2 regions of the Streptomyces sp. NBC_00829 genome follow, and region 2 is predicted to be linked to the other one. Evidence: predicted binding sites of a transcription regulator. Region 2 holds the regulator's gene; the other holds the start of a gene.
The links. The regulator HrcA, encoded in region 2, represses chaperone genes, less so after heat shock. The targets are predictions, from matches to a motif close to TTNGCACTCNGNNNNNCNGAGTGCNAA.
Positions count from the first base shown of each region.

Region 1: groES (co-chaperone GroES) is a predicted target of HrcA. The motif match lies at 4,931-4,957, and genes of this name have one in related genera.

Region 1 is NZ_CP108867.1:3,223,833-3,233,218, forward strand. Features, by position in the region: gene OG293_RS13635 (SDR family NAD(P)-dependent oxidoreductase) at 1-677, shown strand, start outside; gene OG293_RS13640 (hydroxyacid dehydrogenase) at 780-1,808, shown strand; gene OG293_RS13645 (ester cyclase) at 1,929-2,624, shown strand; gene groL (chaperonin GroEL) at 2,714-4,336, opposite strand; gene groES (co-chaperone GroES) at 4,476-4,784, opposite strand; gene OG293_RS13660 (hypothetical protein) at 5,033-5,692, opposite strand; gene OG293_RS13665 (polysaccharide deacetylase family protein) at 5,689-6,618, opposite strand; gene OG293_RS13670 (THUMP-like domain-containing protein) at 6,640-7,935, shown strand; gene OG293_RS13675 (hypothetical protein) at 7,907-8,257, opposite strand; gene OG293_RS13680 (RNA polymerase sigma factor) at 8,268-9,386, opposite strand, start outside.
Region 2 is NZ_CP108867.1:5,549,069-5,558,454, reverse strand. Features, by position in the region: gene OG293_RS24640 (S41 family peptidase) at 1-355, opposite strand, end outside; gene OG293_RS24635 (hypothetical protein) at 486-1,004, opposite strand; gene OG293_RS24630 (16S rRNA (uracil(1498)-N(3))-methyltransferase) at 1,202-1,945, opposite strand; gene OG293_RS24625 (nitronate monooxygenase) at 1,942-3,015, opposite strand; gene dnaJ (molecular chaperone DnaJ) at 3,241-4,377, opposite strand; gene hrcA (heat-inducible transcriptional repressor HrcA) at 4,378-5,403, opposite strand; gene OG293_RS24610 (MBL fold metallo-hydrolase) at 5,582-6,304, shown strand; gene OG293_RS24605 (DUF3097 domain-containing protein) at 6,315-7,148, shown strand; gene hemW (radical SAM family heme chaperone HemW) at 7,444-8,676, opposite strand; partial or broken gene OG293_RS24595 (SpoIIE family protein phosphatase) at 8,651-9,089, opposite strand; gene OG293_RS24590 (AMP-dependent synthetase/ligase) at 9,093-9,386, opposite strand, start outside.

The sequences.
Region 1 (9,386 bases), 2.3 Mb from region 2:
GCGACACCAAGCGGCTGCAGGAACAGGCGACCGAGCTGCACGACCGGCACGGCATCGAGGCGGAGGTGCTGACCGCCGATCTGGCGCAGGACGAGGGGATCGCGTCGGTCGAGAAGCGGCTCGCCGACCGGAAGAACCCGGCGGATCTACTGGTCAACAACGCCGGATTCGGGAACAAGGGACGCTTTCTGGAAGTGTCGATGGCCGATGAACTGACGATGCTGAAGGTGCACTGCGAGGCGGTGCTCCGGCTCACCTCGGCCGCGACGGAGTCGATGCGGGACCGTGGGCGGGGCGGCGTGGTGAATGTGGCGTCGGTGGCCGCGTTCGTGCCGCGCGGGACCTATGGGGCGTCGAAGGCGTGGGTTGTGCAGTTCACCCAGGGCGCGGCGCGCGATCTGGCGGGGTCGGGGGTTCGGCTGATGGCGCTCTGCCCCGGCTTCGTACGGACCGAGTTCCATGAGCGGGCCGGCATGGGCACCGACAACATCCCCGGATGGATGTGGCTGGATGCCGACAAGGTGGTGGCGACCGCGCTGGCGGACCTGGCGCGCGGGAAGTCCCTGTCGATCCCGGACCCGCGGTACAAGGCGCTGATGGGCGTGGTGAAGCTGGCGCCGCGCGGGCTGCTCGGCGGGCTCTCGTCCAGGACTGGCCGCAAGTACGGTCCGCAGTAGGGCCGACGGCAGGGGTGTTGTCGCTGCCGTCCCGCCGGCAGCGACAAGTGACCTCAGTGCCCCCGTGACCTCAAGCGACATACGAGGAGCCCGAGTTCCACCATGCACCACGCCACCGACCATCGCCCTGCCGTGCTGCTCGCCATGGGTCCCGGGATCGCCGAGCGCCTGTTCACCGACCGCCACCGCGACCGCCTCGCAGCGCTCGCCCGTACCGACCCCCGGCTGATCGCCCACGACCTGGCCGCACCGGGCCCGGCGGTCGCCACCGCTCTCGCCGAGGCCGACGTCCTGTTCACCTGCTGGGGCGCCACCCCGCTCACCGCCGACGTCCTGAACCGGGCCCCCCGGCTGCGCGCGGTCGTCCACGCCGCGGGCTCGGTCAAGCACCACATCACCGAGGCCTGTTGGGAGCGCGGCATCGCGGTGACCTCCGCCGCGGCTGCCAATGCGCTGCCCGTCGCCGAGTACACGCTCGCCGCGATCCTCTTCGCGGGCAAGCACGTCCTGCGCTCGGCACAGCGCTACGGACAACTGCACGGCGACTACGACTGGCAGCGCGACCTCGACGGTGCCGGCAACTACCGGCGCACGGTCGGCGTCGTCGGCGCGTCCCGGATCGGCCGGCGCGTCATCGAGCTGCTGCGCCCCTTCGACCTGGACGTCCTGCTCTACGACCCGTACGTCGGCACCGCCGAGGCGGCCGGCCTCGGCGTCACCTCCACCGGCCTCGACGAGCTCTGCTCGCTCAGCGGCATCGTCACCGTCCATGCCCCGCAGCTCCCGGCCACCCGCCATATGCTCGACGGGCGCCGGCTGGCACTGCTGCCGGACGGAGCGACCCTGATCAACACCTCGCGCGGCTCGCTGATCGACGAGAGCGCGCTGCTGCCGGAGCTGGTGTCGGGCCGGCTGCACGCCGTACTGGACGTCACGGATCCAGAAGTCCCGCCCGCCGACTCGCCGTTGTACTCCCTGCCGAACGTCCTGCTGACCCCGCACATCGCGGGCTCGCTGGGCAATGAGCTCCACAGGTTGACGGACCTGTCCCTGGACGAGCTGGAGCGGTTCGCGTCCGGTCTGCCCTTCGCCGACCCTGTGCACCCGGCGACCCTTGATCACTCGGCCTGAACGCCTCACATTCCTCAAAATCCCCCTGAACGCCTCACATTCTTCAAATCTCACTAAACTGGACGTATCTCACCCAGGGCTCCACCCGGGGCCCGCTCGGGCGCGCGACCGGGAGGCGCCATGAAATTCGTACAGATAATCGACTGCAAGACCGAGCGGTTCGACGACATGGACCGGCTCATGGACCAGTGGGCCATACAGACCAAAGGCAAGCGGACCGCCACCCACGCTCTCATCGGCAAGGACCGCGCCGACGGGTCCCACTTCGTCGAGATCGTCGAATTTCCCTCATACGAAGAGGCGATGAAGAACTCGAAGCTGCCCGAGACGGACCGGATCTTCCAGGAGATGGTGGCGCTCTGCGACAGTATGCCCACGTTCACCGACCTTGATGTCGTCCGCGATGAGCAGTTGAACCAGACAACTTCCCGTCGGTTCTTCCACGAGGTCGCCGTCGGCGGGAACCTTGAGGCCATCGACGAGATGTTCGCGGCCGACTACATCGACCACGACGTCGCGAAGGAAGAAGCCGCGGTGGTCGGGTCCGACATCATCCGCAAGGATGTCACCAGCTGGCGGAACGCCTTCGACTTCACCTTCGAACTCGACCGGCAGATCTGCGAGGGCGATGACGTCGCGACACTGTGGAGCTGGACAGGCACCCACAAGGGCGACTTCATGGGCATCCCGCCCACGGGCCGGCAGTGCGCCATGACCGGCACCACGGTCTTCCGCTTCAAGGACGGCATGATCCAGGAAGGCTGGTGGCACGAGGACCTGATGGGTCTGATGCGCCAGCTCGGCGCCATGGGCTGAAGTCCACCCCTCATGCGCAAGGCCTCTCGTCCCGCCGGTGGCGGGACGAGAGGCCTTCTGGCGTCGTAGGCGTCAGACGTCGTACGAGGTCAGTGGCTGTGGCCGTGACCGTGGCCCGCGTCGCCCTCGTCGTCGGCCGGCTTCTCGACGACCAGGGTCTCGGTCGTGAGCAGCAGGGAGGCGATGGACGCGGCGTTCTCCAGGGCGGAGCGCGTGACCTTGACCGGGTCGATGACGCCGGCCTTCACCAGGTCGCCGTACTCACCGGTCGCGGCGTTGAAGCCCTGGCCCTTGTCCAGCTCCGCCACCTTGGCGGTGATGACGTAGCCCTCGAGGCCGGCGTTCTCGGCGATCCAGCGCAGCGGCTCGACAGCGGCGCGGCGGACGACGGCGACACCGGTGGCCTCGTCGCCGGTCTTGTCGAGGTTGCCCTCCAGGATCTTGACCGCGTGGACGAGCGCGGAGCCACCACCGGAGACGATGCCCTCCTCGACCGCGGCGCGGGTCGCGGAGATGGCGTCCTCCAGACGGTGCTTCTTCTCCTTCAGCTCCACCTCGGTGGCGGCGCCGACCTTGATCACGCACACGCCGCCGGCCAGCTTCGCGAGGCGCTCCTGGAGCTTCTCGCGGTCCCAGTCGGAATCCGTGGACTCGATCTCGGCCTTGATCTGGTTGATCCGGCCGACGACGTCCTCGGAGTTGCCGCCACCGTCGACGACGGTGGTGTCGTCCTTGGTGATCGTCACGCGGCGGGCGCTGCCCAGCACGTCGAGACCGGCCTGGTCGAGCTTGAGGCCGACCTCCTCGGAGATGACCGTGGCACCGGTGAGGGTGGCCATGTCCTGGAGCATGGCCTTGCGGCGGTCGCCGAAGCCGGGGGCCTTGACGGCCACCGCGTTGAACGTGCCGCGGATCTTGTTCACGACGAGGGTGGAGAGGGCCTCGCCCTCGACGTCCTCGGCGATGATCAGCAGCGGCTTGGAGCCACCGGCCTGGATGACCTTCTCGAGCAGGGGAAGCAGATCCTGGATCGAGGAGATCTTGCCCTGGTTGATCAGGATGTACGGGTCGTCGAGGACGGCCTCCATACGCTCCTGGTCGGTCACCATGTACGGGGACAGGTAGCCCTTGTCGAAGGCCATGCCCTCGGTGAAGTCGAGCTCCAGGCCGAAGGTGTTGGACTCCTCGACGGTGATGACACCGTCCTTGCCGACCTTGTCCATCGCCTCGGCGATGAGCTCGCCGACCTGCTGGTCCTGCGCGGAGAGCGCGGCCACGGCGGCGATGTCGGCCTTGTCCTCGATCGGGCGGGCGGTCGCGAGGAGCTCCTCGGACACGGCCTTGACCGCGGCGTCGATGCCCTTCTTCAGGGCGGCCGGGGAGGCGCCGGCGGCGACGTTGCGCAGGCCCTCGCGGACGAGCGCCTGGGCCAGCACGGTGGCGGTGGTGGTGCCGTCACCCGCGATGTCGTTGGTCTTGGTCGCCACCTCCTTCACCAGCTGCGCGCCGAGGTTCTCGAACGGGTCCTCGACCTCAACCTCGCGGGCGATGGTCACGCCGTCGTTGGTGATGGTGGGAGCGCCGAACTTCTTGTCGATGACGACATTGCGGCCACGGGGGCCGATCGTCACCTTGACCGTGTCGGCAAGCTTGTTGACGCCGCGCTCGAGGGCGCGACGGGCGTCCTCGTCGAACTTCAGGATCTTCGCCATGGGAGCGTGTCAGTCCTCTCGTTGCGATCTTCGGCCACTCCTGAGGCGGCCTGCGTCGCTCGAAACGAACTGCGCCCCGGGCTCCCGGCGCTCAATGAAATCGCGGGTGCCAGGGGCGCAGATCAAAAACGTGGGTGAATTACTTCTCGACGATCGCGAGCACGTCGCGAGCCGAGAGGACGAGGTACTCCTCGCCGTTGTACTTCACCTCGGTGCCGCCGTACTTGCTGTACAGCACGACGTCGCCGGTCTGAACGTCGAGCGGAAGCCGCTCGCCGTTCTCAAAGCGGCCCGGACCCACGGCAAGGACGACGCCCTCCTGGGGCTTCTCCTTCGCGGTGTCCGGGATGACCAGGCCCGAGGCCGTGGTCTGCTCGGCGTCGAGCGGCTGGACCACAATGCGGTCCTCGAGCGGCTTGATGGCAACCTTGGAGCTGGCGGTCGTCACGATCCGACCTCCCCCTTCGGAGATCTCACGGGGTTAACTGTCTGAGGTGGCGACCAGGTGGATCCGTCGTCGCGGGTGCCGGACCTGCCCGTCGCTGTGTTGGCACTCTCCAGTGGGGAGTGCCAGACCTGAGACTATGACCGCGATTAGCACTCGGTCAAGCGGAGTGCCAATTCACGCGCGCGCCGACTTCGGTCCCCGTGTACATAACGCCGTCCTCGGCCTTCGGGTTCCGAGCGGACGCGGACTCAGACGTAGTCCTCCAGACGGCCCACGGCGTACCCCTGCTCCTGGATGCGGCACAGCAGGCGCGCCGCCGTCCTCGGGTCGGCCCGCACGATGTCACCGGGCCTCAGCCGTTCGCCCCGGGCCCGCTCATGGAACTCACGGCCCACCACGACCGCGCGGACCCCGCAGTCGGCCGCCGCCCGCAGTGTGTCGGCGTTGTACGCGCCGTGCGGCGGGTGGAACAGCCACCGCCTGCGCTGCCCGCAGATCTCGGCGCGCTGCCCCTCGTACGACAGGGTGGGCAGCTCGGGCCGTCCCGCCGTGCGGAACATGCTGACCGGAAGATTCAGTTCACCCGCCATCCGCATGAACTGCGGATCGCGCGCCGCGCCCTCGTCGACGGTGAGAAAGACGACCCTGTCGTCGGTCGGCACCCGGTTGACGACATACGCGGCGGAGAGCCGGTGGGCGGGCGGTTTCGGCGCGGCGGCGAGCGGGCCCGCCAGCCCCCATCTGCCGTGGGACGCCGATGCCCCGGATCCGTGCGCGGCCGGTCCCGGGGTCACCTTCCGCGCGGCCTTGCGGCCGAGCCGCTCGATCGGGTCGACCGATGGGGCGCACCCCGCGGCAAGCAGCGCACCTGCCGCCAGTCCGGCCAGGAGCCGGTGCGCCCTGCTCATACGTAGTCCTCCAGCCTGGCCACGGCGTAGCCCTTGTCCGTGATCGTCTTCATCACCCGCCGGATCATGTCGGGCATGGTCCCCTTCCAGTCCTCGCGGCCACGGAAGTGGGTGAGGATGATGTCGCCGGGGTGGAGGTCGCTGTCCCGCTCCCGCCACTCCATGTGATCGGGGAACGCCTCGGCAGCCCACAGCGGAACGGCCCTGATCCCGCACGACTTGGCCACCTGGAGCGTGTCCCGGTTGTAGTTGCCGTACGGCGGGCGGAAGAGCGGCGGCCGCTTTCCGTACCGCTTCGCCAGCTTGTCCTGCTGGTCGCAGATCTCGTGCTTCTGCGCGGTGTGCGACAGGCCGGGCAGATAGCGGTGGTTGAGCGTGTGGTTGTGCAGGGAGACGCCGCGGTCCCGCATCTGCTTGAAGTAGCCGTAGTTGTCGCTGATCAGGTAGTCGCTGAGGAAGGCGCTGTACGGGATCCGGAGGTCGCTCATCATCCGCAGGAGGGCGGGGTCCTTCTCGGAGCCGTCGTCGATCGTCAGAAAGACGATCTTCTCCTTGACCGGGACCGTCGTGAAGACGGGTGGCAAGGACTCGCCGTCCTCGACCTCGAAGCCCTTCCGTGTGGTGATCTTCGGCTTGACGGCGGGCGGCGGGGGCGCGGCCAGCGGTGTCCTGGCGAGCCCCCACTTCTTGGCGGCGGCGACGCGGGCGGCCTCGGCGCGCCTCACCTTCTCCACGTACGCGGAGAGCGCGCCGGCCGGGCCGGCCGCCGCCTGCTTCGCCTGCTGGCCGGGGGCGGGCTTCGAGCTGCCGGGGGCCTTGTCCGGCCCGCCCGCGCAGCCCGAGCCGATCGCGGCGACCAGGGGCACGACCAGGATCACCCTGGACCGCTTTGCTCGCTTATTCTCGTTTTGTCGCACAAGCTGCATGGCGCAGGATCCTGTCAGCCGATGTCCGTACGGCCCGGCCGACACCTCCACCGCGGGCGCACCATCCCCCGCCTGGCCCACAATGGGCCGGTGAATGACGTGTTTCCGCTCCTCGCGCCGCTGCTCACCGACGAGGGGCAGGCCCTGCTGGCCGTCCTGCGCGACTACAACCCGGCGCAGGAACTCGCCCTCGCCACCCGGCTGCGCCGCGAGCACTCCGCCGAACTGGTCTCGGCCGCGCTCACCCAGGCGCGGCTGCGGCAGCGGGCGGTGGCGAAGTTCGGCGCCGAGGACGCGCACCGGATGCTCTTCACACCGCACGGGCTCGAACAGTCCACCCGCCGGACGGTCGCCGAGTACCGGGCGCGGCGGTTCAGGGACCTCGGCCCGGCCGAGGTCACCGACCTCTGCTGCGGCATCGGCGGCGACGCGATCGCCCTCGTCCGCGCCGGATTCTCCGTGCGGGCCGTCGACCGGGACCCGCTGACCTGCGAGACGGCGCGCTTCAATGTGCACACGGTGGCGGAGGGCACATCGCTGATGACGGCCCGCTGCGCGGACGTCATGGACTGGGACCCGGCGAACGGCGAATCCGTCTTCATCGACCCGGCCCGGCGCGGCGGACGAGGCCGGATCTTCGACCCCGAGGCGTACTCCCCGCCCCTGTCCTGGGCGATCGAGGCGGTCCGCACGGTCGGCACGGGCGCCATCAAGATCGCGCCCGGTATCCCCCATGAGCTGGTCCCCGACGACTTCGAGGCCGAGTGGATCTCGGACGAGGGCGACGTGAAGGAGGCCGTGCTCTGGCACGCCCGGGGCCGCCCCCAGGTCATCACCCCGGGTGCCCGCCGCGCCACCCTCCTGCCCTCCGGCGCGACCCTGACCGGCCGCGGACTGCCGAACCCGGACGTCCGCAAGGTCGGCCGCTTCCTCTACGAACCCGACGGGGCCGTGATCCGCGCGCATCTGGTCGCCGAGGTGGCCGAGGAGCTCGACGGCGGACTGATCGACGAGACGATCGCGTACATCACCGCGGACGAACTGCGGCCGACGCCGTACGCCGTGGCCTACGAGATCACCGACGAGCTCCCCTTCCACCTCAAGAGGCTCAAGGCGCTGCTGCGTGAGCGCGAGGTTGGCAACCTCACGGTGAAGAAACGCGGTTCGGCCGTGGAGCCGGAGGAACTGCGGCGGAGGGTGAAGCCGAGCGGCCCGAACGCGGCGACGGTCTTCCTGACGAGGGTGGCGGGAGCGCCGGCGATGCTGATCGGGCGGCCTGCGGGCCCGGTCAGCGTGACCGGTGAGCCTGACTGGTGAGCGGTAAGGGCGTCGAGGCGCCGGCCGAGGTGCGGCACGGAAAGGCGTTCCCCTTCGGCCGTCCGACCCGATCCGGCGGGCGGGTATGCGGACCGCCTCCGCCCTTGACGGCGCCTGAGCGGTGCGCGCCGCCCGCCGGTGCGGGCACCGGCACCGCCGTCAGCAGCCGCACCGCCCGCCGGTAGTGGCTCACCGCCTTCGCGATGCCGAGCAGATGCGGCTCCTCCATGGCGCGGGAACGGTCCGCGAACAGCGACCCGTGGTCCGGCCAGGAGCGGATTTCGGCAGGCTGCGGGGGCGGTGGCACGGTACGACCGGGCATGAGAGCGACCCTAGCGACTGGTGTCGGCGCACTCGTCGCCGCGGGCGCACTCCTCGGCGCGGGCGCACTCCTCGGCGCGGGCGCACTCCTCGGCGCGGGCCAGCAGCAGGTGCCGCTCCCGCTCGTTGCGTGTCAGCGACGCCGCCCGCTCGAACTCCGCACGCGCCTCGGCCCAACGCCCCAGCCGCGCCAGCAGATCGCCGCGCACGCTCGGCAGCAGGTGGTACTCCTTCAGCGCCGGCTCGTCCGCCAGCGCCTCCACCATGGCCAGGCCCGCCTGCGGGCCCTGCGCCATGGAGACGGCGACCGCGCGGTTCAACTCCACGACGGGGGACGGGGTGAGCACCGCGAGCCGGCCGTACAGGGCGGCGATCGCGGGCCAGTCCGTCTCCTCGTAGCGCACGGCCTGCGCATGGCAGGCGGCGATCGCCGCCTGGAGGGCGTACGGGCCGGGGGCCGCTCCCCCTCCGGTCGCGTTCGCCCGCCCCAACGCCGCGAAGCCGCGCCGGATCAGCATCTGGTTCCAGCGGGTCCGGTTCTGGTCCGCGAGCAGCACCGGCGCACCGTCCGGGCCGGTCCTGGCCGCCGTGCGGGAGGCCTGGATCTCCAACAGCGCGACCAGGCCGTGGACTTCGGGCTCGCCGGGCATCAGGCCCGCCAGCACCCGGCCGAGCCGTAGCGCGTCCTCGCAGAGCGCCGGTCGCAGCCAGTCGTCGCCCGCGGTCGCGGAGTAGCCCTCGTTGAAGACGAGGTAGATGACCTCCAGCACCGACGACAGGCGTGCGGTGCGCTCGGGGCCGTACGGCACCTCGAAGGGGACACCGGCCTTGGCGAGGCTCCGTTTCGCGCGGACGATGCGCTGGGCCACCGTCGGCTCCGCGGCCAGGAAGGCGCGGGCGATCTCCTCGGTCGTCAGCCCGCCCAGCAGCCGCAGCGTGAGTGCGATCCGGGCCTGCGTCGACAGCACCGGGTGGCATGCGGTGAAGATCAGCCGCAGCAGATCGTCGTCGATGCCGTCGGCGTCCGCCGGCTCGGGCGGCGGCACGTCCTCCAGGGCCCGCCCGACCTCCGCCAGCTTGCGGGCGTAGGTCTCCTTGCGGCGTACGAGATCGATCGCACGGTGCTTGGC
Region 2 (9,386 bases):
CCCGCGCCCAGGTGCGGCGCAGCGAGGCCTGGCCGTGGGTGCTGATCGCGAGGACCTCACCGTCCGGGGTCCAGCCGCGTACGGACGTCTTCGCGCTGCCCCAGTACGTCAGCCGGTCCGCGGGTCCGCCGTCGACGGGCGCGAGATGCACCTCGGGCGCACCGGCCCGCAGCGAGGACCAGGCGATGTGCGCGCCGTCGGGCGAGATCCTGGGGTGGTTCACCGGAACGTTGTCGGCGCTCACGCGCCACGCCCGGCCGCCGTCGATCGGGGCGACCCAGACGTCGTCCTCTGCGGTGAAGGCGATCAACTCGCCGTGGACATGCGGGAACCGGAGGTAGGCAGGCTGAGTCACACGGTCACCCTAGGCAGGCGACCGCTGCCGGGTCACGGCTTTGGGATCACTTGGCCGGACCACCGCGGGTCGTGTCCCGCGTGCCGGATCACTTGCCACGGCGCCGCGTGCCGCGGTGCCGCGCGCCCGGTCACTTGCCCGGAGCTGCCGTCACGGTCACCGTCACCGTGACGGTCGGGCGCGGCTGCCCGTCCGGACGGTGAGTGGACGGGGTGCTGCTCGGCGCGGCGTCGCAGTTGCCGAGCACGCTGGCCTCGAAGACGACCTTGCCGCCGACCCTGGCGACGAGTCTGCCGCGTACGCACGTCCCCGAACGCTCGTCGGTCACCTTGCCCTTGAGCGTGATCTCCTGGCCGGATTCGGTCTCGCCGCGGCAGTCGACGGTGGCCGTGCTCGGTCTGCTCGGCGTTGCGGATGCGCCGCCGCCCGCCTTGCCGTTGTCCACCTTCGCCGTGCAGCTGAGCCAGCGCACAGCGAAGCCGAGGCGCTCCAGCGTGCTCGTCCCGGTCTTGTCGGTGGTGACCGCGACGGCGGCGGAACTCAGGCCGTCGGCGATCGGATCACAGGCGGCGACGCCCGCAACCGCGGTTCCGGCAGCGCAGATTGCGACCAGGGTGCGCCCGTAGCGCGTTCCTCTCATGCCCCGCATAGAGGGCAGGGTGACAGCTGATGCCCGGCAGGAAAAGGGTGGTTGCGGACAGTCCTGGCCCCGTACGGTCGTCGACATGGCGGAGAGAAACGGCGCGATCCCGCCGCGCGCGTGAGGGCGGGGCGGGGCGGGCGAGGCAGGCAGGTGGCCGAGCGGCGGAGCCGAAGGGCGGGGCCGTACGGCGCCCGGAGCGGGCCCTAGGACCAGCGGCCCGTGCGGCCGAGCAGCAGGGCCGTCGCGGCCGTACCCGCCGTGGAGGTGCGCAGCACACTGCGTCCCAGCCGGTACGGCTTCGCGCCCGCGGCGGCGAACGCCGCCAACTCCTCCGGCGAGACGCCCCCTTCGGGCCCCACCACCAGCACGATCGACCCCTCGGCCGGCAGGTCGGCCGTGGCCAGCGGCTCGGCGCCCTCCTCGTGCAGCACGGCGGCGAAATCGGCTTCGGCCAGAAGGGACGCGACCTGCTTGGTCGTTGCCGCGTCCGCGACGTCCGGGAAGCGGAGCCGACGGGACTGCTTGCCCGCCTCACGGGCGGTGGCCCGCCACTTGGCGAGGGACTTGGCGCCCCGCTCCCCCTTCCACTGCGTGATGCAGCGTGCGGCGGCCCATGGCACGACCGCGTCCACCCCCGTCTCCGTCATGGTCTCGACGGCGAGCTCGCCACGGTCGCCCTTCGGCAGGGCCTGGACGACGGTGATCCGGGGAGTGGGCTCCGGCTCGGTGGGGAACTCGAACGGCTCGACGATCAGCCGGTCCTTGCCCTCGGTCCGCAGGACCACACCGGCGGCCCCGCGCCCCCTGCCGTCCGTGAGCACGATGTCCTCGCCGGACTGCAGCCTGCGTACGGAGACGGCGTGCCGTCCCTCGGGCCCGTCCAGGGTGACGATCGCCCCGGCACCCACGCCCTCCAGGGAGTCCACGACGAACACGGGTGCGGTCATCGGGAACCGCCCGGCGCCAGCGCTGCGCGCGCGGAGTCCGTCTCGGCGACCAGCACGTCGACCAGGTGTCCGGCGGGCAGCTCACGCGCCAGCCGGTGGCCCTGACCGGCCCACAGCGCCATGCCCTGGGCGTCGCCCGCCTTGGCCGCGGCCTTGCGCAGGCTGCTCGTCATGTGGTGCACCTGGGGATAGGCGGCGGGGGCGTACGGACCGTGCTCGCGCATGAAACGGTTGACGAGGCCGCGGGCGGGCCGCCCGGAGAAGGCCCGGGTGATTTCGGTACGGACGAAGAGGGGGTTGGTCATGGCCTGCTTGTGCAGCGCGTTCGCGCCCGACTCGGGGCAGACCAGGAACGCCGTCCCGAGCTGCGCCGCTGCCGCGCCGGCCGCGAGCGTGCCCGCGATCTGACCGCCGCGCATCAGGCCGCCCGCGGCGATGACCGGCAGCTGCACGGACTCATGGACCAGCGCGACGAGCGTCAGCAGCCCGACACCGGCGCCGTCGGCCGCGGGGTCGTCACGGTGGGTGCCCTGGTGGCCGCCTGCCTCGATGCCCTGCACACACACGGCGTCGGCGCCCGCCCACTGGGCCGCCTGCGCCTCTTCCGGCGTGGTCACGGTGACGACGGTGAACGTACCGGCCTTGGAGAACGAGTCGAGCACGTCCCGCGTCGGGCAGCCGAAGGTGAAGGAGACGACGGGCACCGGGTCGTCGAGGAGGATGGCCAGCTTGGCCTCGTAGCCGTCATCGCGCCCGGAGTCGGGATCGCCGATCGGGGTCTCGTACCAGGCGGCCTCACCGGCGAGCTGATGACGGTAGACCTCGACGGCGGCGGAGTCGGCGGTGTTGGGCTGCGGCATGAACAGATTCACGCCGAAGGGCTGGGCGGTGAGCCCCCGGATCCGTTTGACCTCCTGGTACATGCCGTCCGCGGTCTTGTACCCGGCGGCCAGGAACCCGAGCCCGCCGGCTTCGGACACGGCGGCGGCCAGCTGCGGGCAGGATGCGCCGCCTGCCATGGGGGCCTGCACGATCGGGAAACGGCAGAGATCGGCCAGTGCGGAGGACATGGAGGCATGGTGCCATGCTGGCGTCGCGCCACCGAATCGGGCGTTCCACGCCTGTGCGCGGGCCCGACCGGGGGCGGGCTTGCGGAACCCGCGCGCGTGTCCTCGATCGCCGGAGGGGCTTGATGTACCGGCCCCCACCTGGCCTCCGCCGCACCGACCAGCCCCGCCGGCGATGGAGGCGCGGGGGTCCGAGGGGCAGCGCCCCCGGGCCCCCGCCCAGACCGGTCAGCGGCCGTTGAACGCGTCCTTCAGGCGGGAGAACAGCCCCTGCTGTCCGGGCTGGAACTGACCTGTCGGCCGCTCCTCCCCGCGCAGCTTCGCCAGGTCCCGCAGCAGCCTCTCCTGCTCCGCGTCCAGCTTCGACGGGGTCATGACCTCGACATGCACGATCAGGTCGCCCCGGCCCCCGCCCCGCAGGTGCGTGATGCCGCGCCCGTGCAGCGGGATCGACTGCCCCGACTGCGTGCCCGGGCGGATGTCGACCTCTTCCATGCCGTCCAGCGTCTCCAGCGGGCACTTCGTGCCCAGGGCCGCCGCCGTCATCGGGATCGTCACCGTGCAGTGCAGATCGTCGCCGCGCCGCTGGAAGACCGCGTGCGGCAGCTCGTGGATCTCGACGTACAGATCGCCCGCGGGACCGCCCCCGGGGCCGACCTCGCCCTCGCCCGCGAGCTGGATGCGCGTGCCGTTGTCGACGCCCGCCGGGATCTTCACCGTCAGCGTGCGGCGCGAACGGATACGTCCGTCGCCCGCGCACTCGGGGCACGGCGTCGGCACCACGGTGCCGAAGCCCTGGCACTGGGGGCACGGGCGCGATGTCATGACCTGGCCCAGGAAGGACCGGGTCACCTGCGAGACCTCACCGCGGCCACGGCACATGTCACAGGTCTGCGCGGAGGTGCCGGGAGCGGCGCCCTCGCCCGAGCAGGTCGTGCACACGACGGCCGTGTCGACCTGGATGTCCTTCGTCGTGCCGAAGGCGGCCTCGTTGAGATCGATCTCCAGGCGGATCATCGCGTCCTGGCCCCGGCGCGTACGCGACCTGGGTCCCCGCTGCGACGCCGTCCCGAAGAACGCGTCCATGATGTCCGAGAAGTTCCCGAAGCCACCGGCTCCGAAGCCGCCCGCGCCACCGCCGCCGGCCTGCGACAGGGGATCCCCGCCGAGGTCGTAGACCTGCTTCTTCTGCGGATCGGAGAGCACCTCGTAGGCGGCGTTGATCTCCTTGAAGCGCTCCTGCGTCTTCGGGTCCGGATTCACATCCGGGTGGAGTTCACGCGCAAGCCGGCGGAAGGCCTTCTTGATCTCGTCCTGCGATGCGTCGCGGCGTACGCCGAGTACGGCGTAGTAGTCCGTGGCCACTTACGACTCCGCCAGGATCTGTCCGACGTAACGTGCCACTGCGCGTACCGCTCCCATCGTTCCGGGGTAGTCCATGCGGGTCGGTCCGACCACGCCGAGTTTGGCAACTGCCTCGTCGCCCGAACCGTAGCCGACGGCGACGACGGACGTGGAGTTGAGGCCCTCATGGGCGTTCTCATGACCGATCCGTACAGTCATGCCCATACCGCCCGATTCCTTGGCCTCACCGAGGAGCTTGAGGAGCACGACATGCTCCTCCAGCGCTTCGAGCACGGGCCGGATCGTCAGCGGGAAGTCGTGCCCGAAGCGGGTCAGATTGGCGGTGCCGCCGATCACCAGCCGCTCCTCGGTCTCCTCGACCAGGGTTTCGAGCAGGGTCGAGAGCACCGTGGAGACGGTGCCCCTGTCCTCCGCATCGAAGGATTCGGGAAGGTCCTGCACCAGCTGCGGCACGTCCGCGAACCGCCGCCCGACGACCCTGCTGTTGAGCCGGGCCCGCAGATCGGCGAGCGAGGTCTCGGCGAACGGCGCGGGGCAGTCGATCATGCGCTGCTCGACCCGTCCCGTGTCCGTGATCAGCACGAGCATCAGCCGGGCGGGCGCCAGGGACAGGAGCTCCACGTGCCGGACGGTGGACCGGGTCAGCGAGGGGTACTGGACGACCGCGACCTGCCGGGTCAGCTGCGCAAGGAGCCGGACCGTACGGCCGACGACGTCGTCGAGGTCGACGGCTCCGTCCAGGAAGTTCTGGATGGCACGGCGCTCGGGCGACGACAGCGGCTTGACGCCGGCCAGCTTGTCGACGAAGAGGCGGTAGCCCTTGTCCGTGGGAATGCGCCCGGCACTCGTATGAGGCTGGGCGATGAAGCCCTCCTCTTCGAGCACCGCCATGTCGTTGCGGACCGTGGCCGGGGAGACCCCGAGCTTGTGACGCTCGGTGAGCGCCTTGGAGCCGACGGGCTCCTCGGTGCCGACATAGTCCTGGACGATGGCGCGCAGCACCTCGAGTCTGCGTTCGCTGAGCATCGCGCACACCTCCAGCTGTGATTCCTCGGCGACTGCTTGGCACTCGCCGCGTACGAGTGCCAGCATTGTCCCGTGCCAGTGTACGGCCGCGGGGTGTACCTCTAGCAAGGGCGGCCGACCGGGGCGGCCGACCAGGCTACCGCGAGACGCCGCTGGTCGTTGCGGATAGCGTCGCTGTATGGACGTCCGTTGGGAAGACTTCGGCTGGGAGCGGCTGGCCGACGGGGTGGGGCGCAGGCGGTTGCCGGTCTGGGACGCGACCTCCGGTTTGATCGCCGGGGAGGACGGTGCCCTGCTGTACGACACGGGTGCGACGCTCCGCGAGGGCGCGGAGCTGCGTGCCCAGGCGCAGGCCCTGCTGGGGGGCCGCCGCGTGACGCATATCGCACTGAGCCATCCCCACTTCGACCATGTGCTGGGGACGGCGGCGTTCTCGGGCACGGAGGTGTACGGCGCGGTCGGTCTCGCCGACCTGATGAGGCGGGAGCGGGACGGGATCCGCGATTCGGCGGTGGGGCACGGGGTCGACCCGGCCGAGGCGGCGGAGGCGGTCGACGTGCTCGTGGCCCCGCACCACCCGGTCTGCGGCGAGTGGACACTCGACCTGGGCGGCCGGCAGGTGCTGCTGGCGAACGTGGGCCCCGGGCACTCGGGTCACGATCTGGCGGTCCTGGTGCCGGGCGGCCCGGAGGTGGTGTTCTGCGGAGACCTGGTGGAGGAGTCCGGCGAGCCCCAGGCGGGCCCGGACGCGATCCCGTCGCGCTGGCCTGCCGCGCTGGACCGGCTGCTGTCGCTCGGCGGTGAGGACGCGGTGTACGTACCGGGCCACGGCGCGGTCGTCGACGCGGCGTTCGTACGCGCCCAACGCGACGTGCTGGCGGCGCGGTTCGGGGTGTCGTAGCGTCTGGCGAATGCGCAGCTACAGCCCGGATCTGACCCCACCCTGGAAGAAGTCGCAGCCCGCACCCGAGGTGCCGGCCGAGCCCGATCTGGTCGTGGAGGAGGTCGGCACCGGGTTCTGCGGTGCGGTGATCCGATGCGAGAAGACGGCGCAGGGCCCGACGGTGACGCTGGAGGACCGCTTCGGCAAGCACCGGGTGTTCCCGATGGTCCCGCGGGGCTTCCTGCTGGAGGGCCGCGTCGTCACGCTCGTACGCCCCTCGGCGGCGGGTCCGGTGCGCCCGGCCCGTACGGCTTCGGGCTCCGTCGCCGTTCCGGGCGCGCGGGCCCGGGTGGCGCGGGCGGGACGCATCTACGTCGAGGGCCGGCACGACGCTGAGCTGGTGGAGCGGGTGTGGGGCGACGACCTGCGGATCGAGGGCGTGGTCGTGGAGTACCTGGAGGGCATCGACGACCTGCCCGCGATCGTTCGCGACTTCTCGCCGGGCCCGGACGCGCGCCTGGGCGTGCTGGTGGACCATCTGGTGCCGGGTTCGAAGGAGTCCCGGATCGCCGCGGAGGTCTCCTCCGCTCACGCGCTGGTGGTGGGCCACCCGTACATCGACGTCTGGGAGGCGGTGAAGCCGTCCTCGGTCGGCATCACCGCGTGGCCTTCGGTTCCTCGGGGGCAGGACTGGAAGACCGGGGTGTGCGCGGCGCTGGGCTGGCCGCGGAACACGGGGGCCGCGTGGCAGCGGATTCTGGCCGCGGTCCGCTCGTACAAGGACGTGGAGCCGGCACTGCTGGGCAGGGTGGAGGAGCTGATCGACTTCGTGACGGCGCCGCCGGGTACCGACCGCGACTGAGGCGCGGTCCCGGGCACGGCCCCCACGGGACTCGGGAGCCGTGCGACACCGCGAGGCACGGGAGCCGGGCGACCACGGCGAGGCACCGAGGCAGCGGGCGAGCACCGCGAGGCACCGAGGCCGGGCGACCACCGCGAGGCACCGGGGCAGCGGGCGAGCACCGCGAGGCACCGAGGCCGGGCGACGACCGCGAGGCACCGAGGCAGCGGGCGAGCACCGCGAGGCACCGGGGCCGGGCGACCACCCGAGACGCAGCCCCCCGGGTCTTGCGGGGCAGGGCTGCTGGGCCCGACCGTCAGTCCACCAGGTCCCGCACCACCGCGTCCGCCAGCAGGCGCCCCCACAGCGTCAGCACGGCCCGCCCCTGTTCGTACGCCCCCGGCTCCAGCAGGCCGTCCTCGAGCGCCCGCCCCGCCGCCGCAAGGCCGGCCGTGCGCAGGAGCGACAGTTCGCAGCCCTCCCGCAGCCGCAGTTCGAGCAGGATCCTCTCCACGCGGCGGTCCTCCGCCGGGAGCACCTCACGGCCCGCACCCGGCGACCGGTTCTCCGCGAGTGCCGCGGCGTACGCGCCGGGGTGCTTCACGTTCCACCACCGCACCCCGCCCACATGGCTGTGCGCGCCCGGGCCCGCTCCCCACCAGTCGGCTCCGCGCCAGTACAGCTCGTTGTGCAGGCACCGGCCGGCCGGTGAAGTGGCCCAGTTCGAAACCTCGTACCAGTCGAAGCCCGCCTCGGCGAGCAGGGAGTCGGCGATCAGATAGCGGTCGGCGTGGACGTCGTCGTCGGTCATCGGCACCTCGCCGCGGCGGATCCGGCGTGCCAGCCCGGTGCCCTCCTCCACGATCAGGGCGTATGCCGAGATGTGGTCGGGCCCCGCGCCCACCGCCGCCCGAAGGGACGCGCGCCAGTCGTCGTCGCTCTCCCCCGGCGTGCCGTAGATCAGGTCCAGATTCACATGGTCGAAGCCCGCCGCCCGTGCCTCCGCGACGCACGCCTCGGGCCGCCCCGGCGTGTGCGTGCGGTCCAGCACCTTCAGCACATGCTGCCGGGCACTCTGCATCCCGAAGGACACCCGGTTGAAGCCGCCCTCGCGCAGTTCGGCCAGGTACGCCGGATCGACCGACTCCGGATTCGCCTCGGTGGTGATCTCCGCGTCGTCGGCGAGCCCGAACTCCTCCCGTACCGCGGCCAGCATCCGCACCAGGTCGGAGGCCGCGAGCAGCGTCGGCGTACCACCCCCGACGAAGACCGTGCGGACCTGCCGCGGGTCGTCGCCCAGCACCTTGCGGGCGAGGCGGATCTCCTCGGCGACCGTGTCGGCGTAGTTGTCGCGGGAGGCGAGGACCCCGCCCGAGCCGCGCAGCTCGGTCGCGGTGTAGGTGTTGAAGTCGCAGTAGCCGCAGCGCGTCGCGCAGTACGGCACGTGCAGGTAGAAGGCGAGCGGCCGGTCGCCGGCCCCTTCGAGGGCGGATGCGGGCAGCGCCCCGTCCTCGGGCATGGGCTCACCATCGGGCAGTACGGAAGGCATGCCCCCCATTGTCCGTCACTCGGAAGGGCTGCTTCGCCTGCCGCACGAGCAGTGCGAGATCGTCCTCGGGCGGAGTCCGGGAGAATGCGTGCACCGCCTGCTTGATCCGCTCGGCGATCCCCTGCGCGTGAGGCCCGCGCATCCGGCGAGGACCCGGGCGAGCCCGTCCCGTCGTCGAACATCCGCGAGCCCGAGCGCCGCTCCGTCACCCCGTCCGTGTCGCGGAGCAACATGTCGCCGTGCTCCGGATCGAAGGTCTGGCTCTGGTACGCCACCTCGTCGACGACCCCGAGCAGCACGACCTGCGCAGCGTCCGGGTCCAGTAGCGGGGCGCGGCTCTGCGCAAGAGCTCGGGAGAAGGCGGGCGGGGAGCGGGCCCGCCACAGGCGCGCCGCACCCGCACCCGCATCAATCCCTTACGCCTCCCGCGACCCCGCGTACATGTCCTCGATCAGCGCCTTGTACTCCCGTTCCACAACCGGCCTCTTCAGCTTCAGGCTCGGCGTCAGCTCGCCGTGCTCAATGTCCAGGTCCCGCGGAAGCAGCCGGAACTTCTTGATCGTCTGCCACCGCTGGAGCCCCTCGTTGAGCCGCTTCACATAGCCCTCGATGAGCTGCTCGGCCTCCGGCGTCGCCACCACCTCGGCGTACGACTTGCCGTCCAGGCCGTTCTCCTTGGCCCAGCCGAGGATCGTCGGCTCGTCGAGCGC